One region of the Methylobacterium sp. ARG-1 genome, then DNA from elsewhere that is predicted to be linked to it. Evidence: predicted binding sites of a transcription regulator. Region 1 holds the regulator's gene; the other holds the start of a gene.
The links. Region 1 encodes LexA, which represses DNA repair genes until DNA is damaged. Its sites were predicted from a motif close to TGTTCNNNNTGTGTTCNG; they were not measured.

Region 1 (9,006 bases):
CCGACGGCGATCACGTGGCGGTGGTGAATACCGAGAAGCTGCTGCTGATCTTCCCGATCTCGGAGGTGGCTGAACTCTCCCGCGGCAAGGGCGTCCGCCTCCAGCGCTGCCGCAGCGGTGGCCTCACGGACGCGCACGTCTTCAAGCTGACGGACGGCCTGCCCTGGCAGGACGGCTCGGCCGAGGGGCGGCTGGCCAACGCAGCGGTGCTGGAGAAGTGGCTCGGCCATCGCGGCGAGGTCGGCCTGATGATGGCGCGCAGCTTCCCGAAATTCGAGCGGTTCGGGCGCTGAGGAGGCGTCGTCACCCCGCGCGCGGAAGAACCTCGTCCGCGGCCCAGAGATGCTGGGCCGCGTAGGCCCGGAACGGCCGCCAAGCTTCGGCCCGGGCGAGGAGCGCGGCCGGGCTCGGGCGGCCGGTGCCGGTCTCGAGGGCGCGCAGCAGGCCGACATCGCCCACCGGTAGCGCGTCCGGCAGCTTGAGCGCCCGCATGGCGATGTACTGGGCCGTCCAGGGACCGATTCCGCGAATCGCCGTGAAGCGCAGCACCGCCGCCTCCAGGGTCCCGGCGGGGGCGAACAGGTCCGGATCGGCGAGTGCCGCCGCCGCCAGTGCCCGGATCGCCGCGCCGCGGGAGCGGGGCATGTTCAGGGCGAGTGCCACATCGGCTTCGACCAGCTGAGCCGGTGTCGGGAAGACGTGGGTCAGGGGACCGACCGGCTCCGCCAGGGGCGTCCCGAAGGCCGCGACCAGTTTCCCGGCGAGCCGGATCGCGGCGGCGACCGACACCTGCTGGCCGAGGATCGCCCGGCAGCCGGTCTCGAACGGGTCCCAGGCGCCCGGCAGGCGCAATCCTGGGCGGGCCGCCACCAAGTCCGACAGAGTCGGGTCCCGGGACAGGCAGGCAGCGATCGCCGCCGGGTCGGCATCGCAATCGAACAGGCGGCGCAGGCGCGCGGCGATCTCCGGTTCAGAGCTTGAGTCGAAGCCGTGGAGCGTCGCGTGCAGCGCATCGTCGCCGAACGCGACCGCGACGATGCCGGGCCGGCCGCCGATGCAGACCGTGCGTGCATAGATCTGGTCGCCGGTCTCGGCCGATTCGACCCCGAGGATCGCCCGCTTCGCCAGGAAGGCGCGGATCGACGCCCAATCGTAGGGCGGCCGACAGGGAAGGCTGAGGGTGACGAGCGGCCCGCCGGCGGGCGCAAACGAGAGGGGCGGCCCTTCGGCCGCCCCAGGGGTCACGTCGGGGTCGATGGGCCGTCTCAGCCGCGCTGGTCCACCGGCACGTAGTCGCGCTGGGTCGGACCGACATAGAGCTGGCGCGGACGGCCGATCTTCTGCATCGGGTCCTCGATCATCTCGGCCCATTGCGCGATCCAGCCGACCGTGCGCGCCACCGCGAACAGTACGGTGAACATGTCGGTCGGGAAGCCCATCGCCTTGAGGGTGATGCCCGAGTAGAAATCGATGTTCGGGTAGAGCTTCTTCTCGATGAAGTACTCGTCCTTGAGGGCGATCTGCTCCAGCTCCATGGCGACGTGCAGCAGCGGATCCTCGGTCTTGCCGAGCTCCTTCAGCACCTGGTGCGTGGTGCTCTGCATGATGCGGGCGCGCGGGTCGTAGTTCTTGTAGACCCGGTGGCCGAAGCCCATCAGGCGGAACGGGTCGTTCTTGTCCTTGGCCTTGGCGACGTACTTGCCGACGTTCTCGGGCGTGCCGATCTCCATCAGCATCTTCAGCGCGGCCTCGTTGGCGCCGCCATGGGCCGGCCCCCACAGGCAGGCGATGCCGGCCGCGATGCAGGCGAACGGGTTCGCGCCCGAGGAGCCCGCGAGCCGCACGGTGGAGGTCGAGGCGTTCTGCTCGTGGTCGGCGTGGAGGATGAAGATCTTGTCCAGCGCCTTGGCGAAGACCGGGTTGACCTCGTACTCCTCGCACGGCACCGCGTAACACATCCGCAGGAAGTTCGAGGTGTAGTCGAGGTCGTTCTTCGGATACACGAAGGGCTGGCCGATGGAATACTTGTAGGCCATCGCGGCCAGCGTCGGCATCTTGGCGATCATGCGGATCGACGCGATCATCCGCTGGCTCTCGTCCGTGATGTCGGTCGAGTCGTGGTAGAAGGCCGAGAGCGCGCCGACCGAGGCCACCATCACGGCCATCGGGTGGGCGTCGCGGCGGAAGCCCGTGAAGAACCGGTTCATCTGGTCGTGCACCATGGTGTGGCGCGTGACCCGGTAGTCGAAATCAGCCTTCTGGGCCGCGGTCGGCAGGGTGCCGAACAGCATCAGGTAGCAGGTCTCGAGGAAGTCGCCCTTCTCGGCGAGCTGCTCGATCGGGTAGCCGCGGTAGAGCAGCACGCCCTCGTCACCGTCGATGTAGGTGATCTTCGATTCGCACGAGGCCGTCGAGGTGAAGCCCGGGTCGAAGGTGAAGGCGCCGGTCTTGGCGTAGAGCTTGCCGATATCGATGACGTCCGGGCCGATGGTGCCGGATTTGACCGGCAGTTCGATCTCCTTGCCGTCCACGGTGATGGTGCTGGATGCGCTCATGGAACGTGGACCCTTCTCTGGCGACGTGGCGGATGCCGGCCTCGGGTTGCCCGAGGCGACCCCGGGGCCGGAGCACGCCGCGTTATGTTGCGGGTGCTCACGCGCCATGGGTTACCCAAACGGCAGTGCAGCAGCAACGGGGTGGGTGACAACCCGCCCCCTTCGCCAAGCGAAATCCAACCCGGCGCCCGCAGTTCCCGGTCGCCCGATCAGCGCGACCGGATCATCCCCGATTTCATATCCCGGGCGAGCCGGCCGGGTTTCGCAATGCGCATCGTCGTGGCCCGAAAGACGCTCGCCTTCGGGACGATGCGTCAGGCCACCTGATCCCCGAGGCGGGCCAGGGTCTCGGCCCGGCCGAGCACGGCCATCACGTCGAACAGGGGCGGGGAGGTGGTCCGCCCGGTGAGCGCGGCTCGCAGCGGCTGGGCCACCTGCCCGAGCTTGCACCCGGCGGTCTCCGCATACTGGCGCACGGCGCCCTCGGTGGCGGCCGCGCTCCAGTCGGGCAAGGCTTCGAGGGCCGGCAGCACGCCGGCGAGGCGCGCCCGGCCCTCGTCGGAGAGGAGCGCCCGGGCCTTGTCGTCGAGTGCCAGGGGGCGCTGGGCGGTGAGGTAATAGGCGCTGTCGAGGAGCTCGATCAGCGTCTTGGCCCGCTCCTTCAGGCCCGGCATGGCCTGGGTCAGCTTGTCCTTCAGGTCGGGCTGGAGCGTCGCCGGAAGGCCGCGCTCAGGGCCGACATTGGGCAGGATCGTCTCGATCGCGGCGACCAGATCGGCATCGGCGCTGCCGCGGATGTAGAGCCCGTTGAGGTTGGCGAGCTTGGCGAAGTCGAACCGCGCCGCCGAGCGCCCCACCGCGCGCAGGTCGAAGGCCGCGATCATCTCCTCGGTGGAGAAGACCTCCTGGTCGCCGTGGCTCCAGCCCAGCCGCACCAGGTAATTGCGCAGGGCCGCCGGCAGGTAGCCGAGGTCGCGATAGGCCTCGACGCCCAGAGCGCCGTGGCGCTTGGACAGCTTGGCGCCGTCGGCACCGTGGATCAGCGGGATATGGGCCATCTTGGGGATGTCCCAGCCGAGCGCGGAGAAGATCTGGCTCTGGCGCGCGGCATTGGTGAGGTGGTCGTCGCCGCGGATGATCTGGGTGACGCCCATGTCGTGGTCGTCGACCACGACGGCGAGCATGTAGGTCGGCGTGCCGTCCGAGCGCAGCAGCACGAGGTCGTCGAGATCGCGGTTGGCCCAGGTCACCCGGCCCTGCACGGCGTCCTCGACCACCGTCTCGCCCTCGGTGGGCGCGCGCAGCCGGATCACCGGCTTGACCCCGGCGGGCGCCTCGGACGGGTCGCGGTCACGCCAGCGCCCGTCGTAGCGCGGGGCGCGGCCCTCGGCCCGGGCGGTCTCGCGCATCTGCGTGAGCTCCTCCGCGGAGGCGTAGCAATGATAGGCGCGGCCGGCGGCCAGCAGCTCCTCGGCGACCGCGCGGTGGCGCTCGGCCCGGGCGAACTGGAAAACCACGTCCCCGTCCCAGTCGAGGCCGAGCCAGGACAGGCCGTCGAGGATCGCGTGGATCGCGCCCTTGGTCGAGCGTTCCCGGTCGGTATCCTCGATGCGCAGCAGCATCTTGCCGCCCGTGTGACGGGCATAGAGCCAGTTGAACAAAGCCGTGCGGGCTCCTCCGATATGGAGGTAGCCGGTGGGCGAGGGGGCGAAGCGCGTGACGACGGCTGAGGACATCGGGCCGATATGTTCGGGGGCGGAGGGCGAGGGGGCGGGGCATTCGGGCGGCGCCCGTCGCACCAAGTGGCGCCCGTAGCACGAAGTACGCGCTGTAGCACGGGCCGAGGGGTGCGTTAAGAATCCCCCGCCGGAGCTGAGTCGCCCGGCGCGAGGCGAGGGCGGATGCGGCGGATCGGCGCGAGGCTGGCGGGCGGCGCGGTGGCGCTCGCCGGCCCGCGCCCCGCGTTGGCGCCGGCGCTGCGCGACTGGTTTGCCGGCGGCCTCGCCCGGGAGGTCGAGCAGCGCCGCCTGTTCCCCTGGCTGGCGGTGGCGTTCGGCACCGGGATCCTGGTGTTCTTCGCGGGCGCCGACGGGACGCCATTTCTCGCCGCGCCGCTCGTCGGGGCGGCGCTGGCGCTCGCGCCGGTGCCGTTCCTGGGCGCGCGGCCGGGGAGTCTGGCTCTCGCGCTGGCGCTGGCTACCGGATTCCTCGGCTTCGCCGCGGCGACCTGGCGGGTCGGGCAGGTGGCGGCCCCGATCCTGTCCCGGACCACCATCGGGCCGCTCACCGGAATGATCGAAGCGCTGGACGAGCGCGAGGTCGGTGCCCGGCTCGTGATCCGGGTCGAGAGCTTCGCCGGCCTCGATCCGCCGGCGACGCCGCACCGGGTTCGGGTCTCATTCCGGAAGGCACCGCCCCTGCGGCCCGGGGATTTCATCGCCGCCACGGCACGATTGCTACCGCCGCCCGAGGCGGCACGACCCGGCGGCTACGACTTCGCCCGGGATGCCTACTTCCAGGGAATCGGTGCGGTGGGTTCGCTGATCGGCGCGATCACGGTTCGGGCGCCGCCCGCACCGCCGCCGCTAGGCCTGCGGCTCGCGGCCCTGCTGGACGAGGCCCGCAACGCGCTGACGCGCCGGATCGCGCAGGCCGAGGGCGGCCAGGCGGGGGCGGTGGCGGCGGCGCTGGTGACGGGCAAGCGTGGGCTGATCGGACCGGCCGCCAACGACGCACTCCGGGCCGCCGGCATCTATCACGTCGTCTCCATCTCGGGCCTCCACATGGTGCTGGCCGCCGGCGTGGTGTTCTGGCTGGTGCGGGCGGTCCTGGCTCTCATCCCGTTCTGCGCCCTGGTCTGGCCGATCAAGAAGATCGCCGCCGGGTTCGCGATGCTGGGCGTCACCGCCTATTGCGCCTTCTCGGGCTGGGACATCGCCGCCGAGCGCTCGCTGATCATGACCCTGATCATGCTGGGTGCGATCCTGGTCGACCGACCGGCCCTGTCGATGCGCAACCTGGCGCTCGCCGCTTTGATCGCCCTGGCACGGGAGCCCGAGGGGCTTCTAGGGCCGAGCTTCCAGATGTCGTTCGGGGCGGTGGCCGGGCTGATCGCCTGCGCGCGGCTGATCGACGGAGGCCTGTTCCGGCGGCCGGGGGCAGGCCGGATCGAGCGGCTCATCGGCGACGGGATCTCGGCCGTGACCGGTACCCTGGCGACGACGCTGGTGGCACAGATCGCCACCGCGCCATTCGCCACCTACCATTTCCAGACGATCCAGCCGTTCGGGCTGATCGGCAACGCCCTGACCCTGCCGCTCGTCTCGCTGGTGGTGATGCCCGCGGCGGTGATCGGGATCCTGGCCTATCCCTTCGCCCTCGACCGGCCGGTCTGGTGGCTGATGGGGCAGGCGGTGGGCGGCATGCTGGCGATCGCCGAATGGATCGCCGGCTTCGATCGGGCCACCCTGGTGCTGCCGGCTTTCGGCACCGGCGCGCTGGTGCTGCTGGCGGCGGGGCTGCTCCTGGCCACGCTCCCGGTCTCGCGGCTGCGCTGGCTCGCCCTGCCGCCCGCCCTGCTGGGGCTCGGCCTCGCCGCGATGCCGGACCGCTTCGACCTCTATATCGACCGGCAGGGCGGCGGTGCGGCCGTGCGCGGGACCGATGGGCGCCTGGCGGCGCTGGGCAGCCCCTCGGCCTTCGTGCTGGAGCAGTGGCTCAAGGCGGATGGCGACGGCCGGTCGGCCAAAACCGTGATCGGCGGTGTCGCGCAGAGCGGACGCTGCGACCGTCTCGGCTGCACCGCGCGCCTGCCGGATGGCCGCGCCATCGCCCTGGTCCGCGACCGGCGCGCCTTCGCAGAGGATTGCGCCCGGGCGGCGGTGCTAATTACCCGGCTCGCCGCGCCGCCGACCTGCCACGCACCACTGGTGATCGACCGCCGGGCGCTCGCCGCCCACGGCGCCGTCGCCCTTCGGGCCGACCGCGAGGGATTCACGGTTCGCTATGCCCATGATGAGGGCCGCTCCGTTCCCTGGCGACCGTCCCCCGGTGCTGGGCCGTCACCGGAGCAGCGGACCGAAACGCCCGCTCCCGGCACCCCGATCCCGCCCGAGCCCGACGCTGCCGGTCCCGACGCCACGCCCGGCGACGCGCCGACCGAGCCGCTTCAGTAGCGGCGGACGAGGCTGACGAGCCGGCCCTGGATCTGGACCCGGTCGGGACCCAGCACGCGGGTCTCGTAGGCCGGGTTGGCGGCTTCCAGGGCGATCGAGGAGCCGCGGCGACGCAGGCGCTTCAGCGTGGCCTCCTCGTCGTCGATCAGCGCCACGATGATGTCGCCGGTATTGGCCGTGTCCTGCTTGCGGATCACCACGAGGTCGCCGTCTAGGATGCCGGCATCCACCATCGAATCGCCGCGCACTTCGAGGGCGTAATGCTCGCCGCCGGCCAGGAAGTCCGGCGACATGGTGATGGCGTGGCTCTGGTTCTGGATCGCCGAGACCGGCGTACCGGCCGCGATCCGGCCCATCACCGGAATCGAGATGGCGCGCCCGCCATCATCGATCATCCGGGTGGTCGCGGGTTGAGGCGGCAGCTTGGACTTGCCACCTTCGACCACGCTCGGGGTGAAGCGGCGGGGCTCGGCGGGCGGCGGGGCTGCCTGCGACAGGCTCTCGGGAATGCGGATCACCTCAATGGCCCGCGCCCGATTCGGCAGGCGCCGCAGGAAGCCGCGCTCCTCCAAGGCCGTGATCAGCCGGTGGATGCCCGACTTGGACTTCAGATCGAGGGCGTCCTTCATCTCGTCGAACGAGGGCGGGACGCCGCATTCCTGCATGCGGCTCTGGATGAAACGCAGGAGGTCCAATTGCTTGCGCGTGAGCATCGACGGGGGACTCGCGGCTTGGCGGACCGCATCGGCGCGGCCTCGGAAACAAATCACGAACACGTTAAACGTTCCGCAAGTGTTCCGCAAGCCTGATCCGGCCAAGCTTGATGGGCCGACGCGCCCTGTCGCGCAAGCCTGCGCACTCTGCCCATCGGCCTCACGGTGACCTGAATCGCATCGAATGGTCCGGACGCTATGAAGGTTCGTGCCGGACGGCGAGGTCCCGACCTCGCCCCGGACAGAATAGGCCTCGACCGCCTGGAACGGTCGAGTGCCCCATCAAGACATGGGTCGAATGGACGTCTCAACATCCGATATTGTCGAACCGGGCAGCCGCGTGAAGCGCCTGCGGTCTGCGACGGCAGCGGCCCATGATCAGCTCGACCGGCGGGTCATGGCACGCCAGCCCTTCGCGAGCCTCGAACGGTACGCGCTGTTCCTGCAGGTCCAATACCGATTCCATACACGCGTCGATCCGCTCTATCGCGACGGCGCGCTGGGCTTCGTCCTGCCCGATCTCGACGGGAGGCGCCGTCTCGCCCTGATCGCGCAGGATCTGCGCGACGTGGCCGGCCGGATCCCCGACGTAGCCGCGGAGGACGGGGACGCGATCGATCCCGTGGCCGGGCTCGGCTGGCTCTACGTCGCGGAGGGCTCGAATCTCGGCGCGGCCATCCTGATCAAGGAAGCCCGGAAGCTCGGCCTCTCGGAGGGCCACGGCGCCCGCCACCTCGCCGGGCATCCGGACGGTCGCGGGCTGCACTGGCGGCAATTCACCACCGCGCTCGACCGGATCGCGCTCGCGGGCGACGGCGAGGCCCGCGCCGCAGCCGGGGCGACGGAGGCGTTCCGGTACGTGCACCGGCTCGTCGGGGACGCGTTCGGGGGCTGAGCGCCGGTCGGGGCGACAAACGCATTGACTGGTCAAGCGGGGCCGTTTCAATGCGCCACGGGGCTGGAACTGGGCTTGGGATGACGAGGATGCGACGGCGCGCGGCTCTGCTGCCCATCGGCTTGGTGACCCTCGGCCTGGCAATGGCCGGCTGCACCACCGGATTCTCGTACATCTCGCGGAACTACGTCGCGCTCACCCCGCAGGTGGTCACGATCGGCTGCAAGGAGCCCTACGAGGTCTACGACAACCGGCAGCTGCGCCGGATGCTGATCGTCTCGAACGCGCTGCGCGAATATGCCGGCTGCAATCTCAGCGAGGTGCGGATCGATCCCGATCCGGCGGCGAGCCGGGTGAAGCGGTTCCGCACCGCCGCCCGCGCCTATCTGGACGAGACCGTGCGGGAGGATTGCCGGATCACCGGCGAGACGGTGTTCGACCCGCAGAAGAGCGAGTTCGCCTATGCCTGCGATGGACCGATCGAGAAGCGGGGCACGGTGGTGCCGCGCCTGCCCGGCCGCAATCCGGGCCTGAACCAGCAGTGATGTTTTAGGCGCGCCCGGTCAGGTTCCGGGCTTCGGAAACGTGCGTTCGGCGGCATCACCGGCCGCCGCCAGCAGGGCGCGGGCGAAGGCGCGGGCCTCCGACCGGTCCAGCACGATCGCCGC
Region 2 (6,845 bases), on a different contig from region 1:
GCGGCCACGAGCACGTAGAGGATCGTGCAGACGGCGAGCGAGCCGAGGATGCCGATCGGCATGTCCTTCTGCGGCTTGCGCGCTTCCTGGGCGGCGGTGGAGACCGCGTCGAAGCCGATGAAGGCGAAGAAGACCACGCCGGCGCCGCGCAGGATGCCGCTATAGCCGTACTGCCCGAAGCTCCCCTCGTTCGGCGGGATCAGCGGGCTCCAATGCGCCGTGTCGACATGGCCCCAGCCCAGCGCGATGAACGCGACCACCACGGTGAGCTTGACCGCCACCATGATGTTGTTGAACCGCGCCGATTCCTTGGTGCCGCGCATCAGCAGGATCGTGATCAGCGCCACGATCACCACGGCCGGCAGGTTGAACAGGGCGGTGCCGCCGCCGTCGATCGCCGTCCCCGGCGCGTGCGCGAACCGGGCCGGGATCACGATGCCGACATCCTTCAGCAGGCTCGTGATGTAGCCCGACCAGCCCACCGCCACCGTCGCGGCGCCCATGGCGTATTCGAGGATCAGGTCCCAGCCGATCAGCCAGGCGAAGAACTCGCCCAGCGTCGCGTAGGTATAGGTGTAGCTCGACCCGGCCACCGGGATCAGCGCCGCCATCTCGGAATAGCAGAGGCCGACGAACGCGCAGGCGATGCCACCGAGCACGAAGGACAGCATGATGCCGGGCCCGGCATACTGTGCCGCCGCGGTGCCGGTGAGCACGAAGATGCCGGCGCCGATGATCGCCCCGATCCCCATCGCGGTGATCGAGAGCGCCCCGAGCGTCTTCGAGAGCTGCTGCTCGCCCTCGCCGCTCTCCAGGATGTCGTCGACGGACTTCCGCCCCATCAGGCCCGAGGAGTCCATCGGCGCATCCTTCCCTGCAGCGCAACGGGTGCAGCGCTCGCCTATAAGCTCCAGTTCAGCAAGTTTTCTGCCATCGCACCAGGGAATTTCACCGCGCGTGCGCGGATAACGGCAAGTCGAGCTGCGACATTCTGTCGATCAGGGCCGGTCGATCCGGGCGATCAGCGGCCTGACCTTGAGGCGTGGCGCGAACACCGCGCCGGCTTGCAGCGCGTCCCGCCGCACCACGTCGCCGGGCCGGGCCCGCCGGGCGCCAAGAACGGCTTCGATGCGGCCGACCAGACCGGCGATCCAGCCCGCGGCCGGGCGGTGCAGGCGGCCGAGCCCGGTCTCCGGCCGGGCCGTGCCGACGAAGCGGTCGAGGGTGCGAATCCAGCCCTCCGCCGGGACGTCGCCGGCCTCCAGGCACAGTACCCAGTCCCGCCGGGCCGCCGCGGCGCCGGCCGCATAGGGGCTCACGCCGCGATGCAGCACCAGGGTCGCCCCGGTGGCGTCCGCGATGGCGGCGGCCGCCTCGCTCTCCCGGCCGGTCACGATCACCGCGTCGCCGATCAAGCCGCCGGCGACGCCCGATACGAGCACGCTGAGCGTGTCGGCCAGGCGGTCGATCGCGTCCGGATCGGCCGGATCGGCCAGATAGGTCACGGCGGAGAGCATGAGCGCGCCCATAGACGATTTTGCGCGGCGGTAAACCGCTGCGCCGCATCTCGGCAGTGATGCCGGGCATCGAAGCTGGCGCGCGGGCGCGTTTGCCTGAAATTAAGGCGTTGGCCACGTCTATGTTCGCGCTATGTTCCGTTCAGGGCACAAGGCGGCGCGACATGGCAGAGAGTCCGAGCGGATCCACCCCCGAGGCGTCCCTGCGGCTCGGCCCGAGCGCGCGGCCTCTGGAGGCTCGGCGCGGGCGCGGCGCTACGGCCAATCCCACGAGCCGCTACGACGCCGCCGCGCGCGAGGACATCCAGGACGGCGATTGGGAGGCGGATGCCCCCGCCGCCCTGCGCACCCAGGTCACCCTTGAGCGCACGGCGCGGATCATCGCCCGCAATACCTCGCCGGACATCCCGTTCGACCGGTCGGTCAACCCGTATCGCGGCTGCGAGCACGGCTGCATCTACTGCTACGCGCGGCCGACCCATGCCTGGCTCGGTCTGTCGCCGGGGCTCGACTTCGAATCGCGAATCGTCGCCAAGCCCGACGCCGCCCGGGTCCTGGCACGCGAGATCGCTGCGCCGGGCTACCGGCCGGCGACGATCGCGCTCGGTACCGCCACCGATCCCTACCAGCCGGTGGAGCGGGAGCACCGCATCACCCGCGCCGTGCTGGAAGTGCTGAGGGAGGCCCGCCATCCTGTCGGCATCACCACCAAGTCCGACCTCGTGCTGCGCGACCTCGACATCCTGGCCGAGATGGCGGCCGAGAACCTCGTGCTGGTGGCCGTCTCGCTGCCGACGCTGGATCCGCACCTCGCCCGACGGCTCGACCCGCGGGCGCCCCGGCCGGAGAAGCGGCTCTCCGCGATGCGGCGCCTGAGCGAGGCCGGCGTGCCCGTGATGGTCAACGTCTCGCCGATCATCCCAGGGCTGACCGACCACGAAATCGAGGCGATCCTGGCCCGCGCCCGGGAGAACGGCGCGAGCCGCATCGGCCATGCTTTGCTGCGCCTGCCGGGCGAGGTCGCCGACCTCGTGGCCGACTGGTTCGCCGAGCACTATCCCGAGCGTCGGGCCCGGGCCTTCGCGCTGCTGAGCCAGGCCCGGGGCGGCCGCGAGAACGATCCCCGCTTCGGCCACCGCTTCCGCGGGGAGGGGGCCTATGCCGAGATGATCGGCCAGCGGGTTCGTCTCGCCGGCGGCCGGCTCGGCTTCGCCTTCGGGCGGATGGCCCTGAACGAGGCGGCGTTCCGCAAGCCGGGGGCGCAACTCGCGCTGTTCTGACGGGACGCTCCTCCGGGTTCCGCGGGAGCGATTGCCGTTGCGGTACCGGCCGCACGAAAGTCGGCCTCCGCTCCCGAAACCGATTCCGCTGGGAGAATCAGATCTCAGCCGATGGGCTACTCAATGATGGCCGTGCCTGCATCCGTTTCAAGGGAGATGGCGGGCGCATTTCGAGGGCAAAGCAATTCCTGCGGTGCAGTATTTACCAATGGAAAGTGTCACACATTCGTGTTGCAAACGTCATGGTTCGGATCCAGAGAGATTATGCCGCTGATAGATCTTTAGAGGTTTTCTAAAACAGGATCGAAAATCATCCGGCAACGTTTTTTCATCTTGATGGAACCGCTTCCGATGTCTCGTGGGCAACCCTTAACGTTCGCCGGCTTCGAGCTCACGACCCTGACGATCGGCAAGATCCTGTGCGCGACCCTGTTCTCGATGAGCGTCATGCTGATCGCCTCGGGGGTTTCGACCCTGCGTGACGCCCAGGTTCGGGCGGACCAGAGCCATCGCGTGGTGGCGTTGACCGAGGCGAGCCGGACGCTTCTCAAGGATCTCCTGGCCATCCGCATGGAGCGGGGCCGCACGCTCCAGGCCCTGAAGGCCGCCGAGCCGATTCCCGGTAAGGACGCGGCGCTGATCGCCGCCCAGCGCGCCACCATCGCGACCGGTCTCGCCCAGCTCGCGACGCTCGCCCGCGAGGTGGATGCGCCCACGGTGCTGGCGAAGGTCGAGCCGCTGCAGCGGGCCTACGAGGCCACGCTCAAGCTGCGCCCGCAGGTCGATGCCGCCCTCGCGGTTCCGGCGGCGCAGCGACCCGCTGGCACGCTGCCGGCCACCGCCGAGGCGTCGCAAGCGTTGCTCGACGCCTTCCTGGCCGCGAACGACGCGGTCGACGCCGTCATCCCGCGCGGCGACCCGAGCCTGGCGCATTACCTCGACCTGAAGCGCGCGGCCTGGGCCTCCCGGGCGCTGATCGGCGGCGTGGTCGTGCGGATCGAATCCGCCGTCGCCGCCGGCACATCGTGGTCGCAGGCCGATCTCGTCGTCGCCGCCGAGGAGCGCGGGCGGCTGGCCGCCGCCTGGTCCAGCGTCGTCGCGGCGGCCGCCGACGAGGCATCGGACACGGTTCGGGCCGCCGTCCGCAAGGCGAAGGCCGACAATTTCGAGGGCGAGGCCGAGGCGCGCCGCAGGGCCGCCACGGAGGCGCTCTCGCAGGGCCGGCCGACCGGCCTGTCCATCGACGACCTGCGCATCCGGCACACCGCCGAGGTGAACACGATCGCCGACCTGGCCACAGCCGCGCTCGACGCGCTGGTCGACCGGGCCCGGGCGCTGACCGACGAGGCGCGTGCCGCCCTGTTGCGGACGGCCCTGTTCCTGATCGCCGCTCTGCTGCTGACCGGGGTTGGTACGCTGGTCGTGGTCCGGCGGGTGCTGCGGCCGATCCGCAGCATGACCGGAGCGATGCGCGCCCTGGCCGACGGGGACGCCTCCGTCGTGGTTCCGGCCCGGGAGCGCCGGGACGAGATCGGCGCCATGGCCGAAGCCGTCCAGGTGTTCAAGGACAACCTGCTCCGGACCCGGCAGCTCGAAGCCGAGGCGGAGGAGGCGCGCCGCAGTGCCGAGGGGCAGCGCCGGGCCGTCATGCGCCAGATGGCCGAGACCTTCGAGGCCGCGATCGCCGGCATCGTCACCCAGGTCTCGTCGGCGGCAGCCGAGTTGCAGGCCACGGCCTGGCAGATGACCGCGAGCGCCCAGCAGACCGCGAGCCAGTCCGGCACGGTCGCGGCGGCGGCCGAGCAATCCGCCTCCAACGTCAACACCGTGGCGAGCGCCGCCGAGCAGCTCGGCAGCACCGTCGAGGAGATCGGTCGCCAGGTGCAGGACTCGACGGCCCTGGCCCAACGGGCGGTCGGCGAGTCCGACCAGACCGCCGTCCTCGTGTCCGAGCTGAGCGCCGCCGCCGCCCGGGTCGGCGACGTGGTGCAGCTGATCGCCTCGATCGCCGCGCAGACCAACCTGCTGGCGCTCAACGCCACGATCGAGGCCGCGCGGGCTGGCGCGACCGGACGGGGTTTCGCCGTGGTGGCGGCGGAGGTCAAGGAACTCGCCGGCCAGACCGCCAAGGCGACCGAGGAGATCGCCAGCCAGATCGGCCGGATCCAGGGCGTCACCGGCGAGGCCGTGGGAGCGATCGGCGCGATCACCGGCCGGATCCGGGAGATCAACGCCGTCGCGACGACGATCGCGGCCGCGGTGGAGCAACAGGGCGCGGCGACGCGGGAGATCGTCCGCAACGTCACCCAGGCGACAGCAGGCACGCAGGAGGTCACCGGCAACATCGCCGGCGTGGCGCAGGCGGCCGGGCAGACCGGTGCGGCGGCCGAGCAGGTCCTCGCCTCGGCCACCGGGCTGTCGCGCCAGTCCGAGCAGCTCGCGGCCGAAGTGGAACGCTTCCTCGCCAATGTCCGGGCCGCCTGAATCCGGGCGGGCGTCGCGCGCGCTGCGTCGAGGTCGCCCTTCCCAGACTACGCACAGGTTACGAGACCAGATTCGGCCGGCCTGTTCGCCGCGCCGAAGCGAACCGGTCCTTGTTTCGCGGTCCGTGATGCAATGGCGGGCGGATAAAAAACAGATTTGTTCGCGTTCAGAAATAAATATTCGTCGACATGCAAAATGATGCATGGAAAAAACAGAGAACAACATCGTTGACCGGCGCAAAGTCCGAGATAAACAGACACTCATCTCGCACAGTTGAGGTTGTTCGATGAGCCTATTCAGGACATTGGCCGATTTGGCGTCGATCCTGCTCGGATCAGTCGTAGCTTTGATGGGTTTGGCTCTGGTTGCCGGCGGGGCATACTTGGTGTGGCTCGGCGGCAGCTGGTATTTCGTGGTCATGGGCGCCGCGATGTTCGTGTCCGGCATCCTGGTCGCCCAGCGCCGGCGCGAAGGCGCGCTGCTCTACGGGGCGGCGTTCGTCCTCACCGGGGCCTGGGCGGTCTGGGAGGTTGGGTTCGCGTTCTGGCCGCTGGTCTCGCGGCTGTTCGCCCTGGCGGTGCTCGCCTGCGTGGTCGCCCTGTTCGCACCGCTGCTTGATCGATCCGGCGGCGGTGCGTGGCGCCGGGCCTCCCTGGGCCTCTCCGCCGCCCTGGCGCTCGTCCTGGTGGCGACCACCCTGCGGGCGTTCCAGGCGGTGCCGATCATCGCCGCGACCGAGGTTGCGCCGGTGCATCCGGCGACCCAGGCGGGGCAGCAGGTCGATTGGGCGGCCTGGGGCAACACCAATGCCGGCACACGCTTCGCCGGGCTGACCCAGATCGACGCCGCCAACGTCGCCCAACTCCAGCCGGCCTGGACCTTCCGCACCGGGGACATCGCCGTGAGCAACGGCTTCGGCGCCGAGGACCAGACCACGCCGCTCCAGATCGGCGACACCGTCTATGTCTGCACGCCCAACGACATCGTCATCGCGCTCGACGCCGATACCGGCGCGCAGCGCTGGCGCCACGATCCGAAGGCGAGCGCCCCGCAATGGCAGCGGTGCCGCGGGCTCGGCTATCACGACGCGGGCGCCGCGGAGGGTGGAAAGGTCTGTCCCCGCCGCCTGCTGCTCGCCACGATCGACGCGCGCCTGATCGCCCTCGACGCCGCCACCGGCCAGCCCTGCACCGATTTCGGCACGGGCGGCACGGTCGATCTCAAGACCGACATGGGTGAGGTCAAATCCGGCTACTACACGCAGACCGCGGCGCCGCTGATCGCCGGCGATCTCGTGGTGGTGGGCGGCCGGGTCGCCGACAATATCGAGACCGGGGAGCCCGGCGGCGTGGTCCGGGCCTACGACGTCGCCAGCGGCGAACTGCGCTGGGCCTGGGACCCGGGCAACCCGGCAACCAGCCGCCTGCCGCCGCCGGGCGAGACCTATACGCGCGGCACGCCCAACGTCTGGACCAGCATGGCGTATGATTCGGCCCTCGGCCTGATCTACGCGCCCACTGGCAACGCGACGCCCGACTTCTTCGGCGGCCACCGCACCGCGCAG

Region 2: the regulator LexA is predicted to act here: its motif matches at 1,641-1,658, upstream of AKJ13_RS17000 (PA0069 family radical SAM protein).

The regions. Positions count from the first base shown of each region.
Region 1 covers NZ_LHCD01000001.1:463-9,468, reverse strand. The annotation lists gene parC (DNA topoisomerase IV subunit A) at 1-293, shown strand, start outside; gene AKJ13_RS00045 (AlkA N-terminal domain-containing protein) at 304-1,245, opposite strand; gene gltA (citrate synthase) at 1,266-2,555, opposite strand; gene gltX (glutamate--tRNA ligase) at 2,870-4,291, opposite strand; gene AKJ13_RS00030 (ComEC/Rec2 family competence protein) at 4,457-6,730, shown strand; gene lexA (transcriptional repressor LexA) at 6,724-7,443, opposite strand; gene AKJ13_RS00020 (biliverdin-producing heme oxygenase) at 7,733-8,338, shown strand; gene AKJ13_RS00015 (hypothetical protein) at 8,428-8,883, shown strand; gene AKJ13_RS00010 (hypothetical protein) at 8,902-9,006, opposite strand, start outside.
Region 2 covers NZ_LHCD01000017.1:30,826-37,670, reverse strand. The annotation lists gene AKJ13_RS17010 (amino acid permease) at 1-860, opposite strand, end outside; gene AKJ13_RS17005 (hypothetical protein) at 999-1,529, opposite strand; gene AKJ13_RS17000 (PA0069 family radical SAM protein) at 1,682-2,797, shown strand; gene AKJ13_RS16995 (methyl-accepting chemotaxis protein) at 3,149-5,281, shown strand; gene AKJ13_RS16990 (membrane-bound PQQ-dependent dehydrogenase, glucose/quinate/shikimate family) at 5,568-6,845, shown strand, end outside.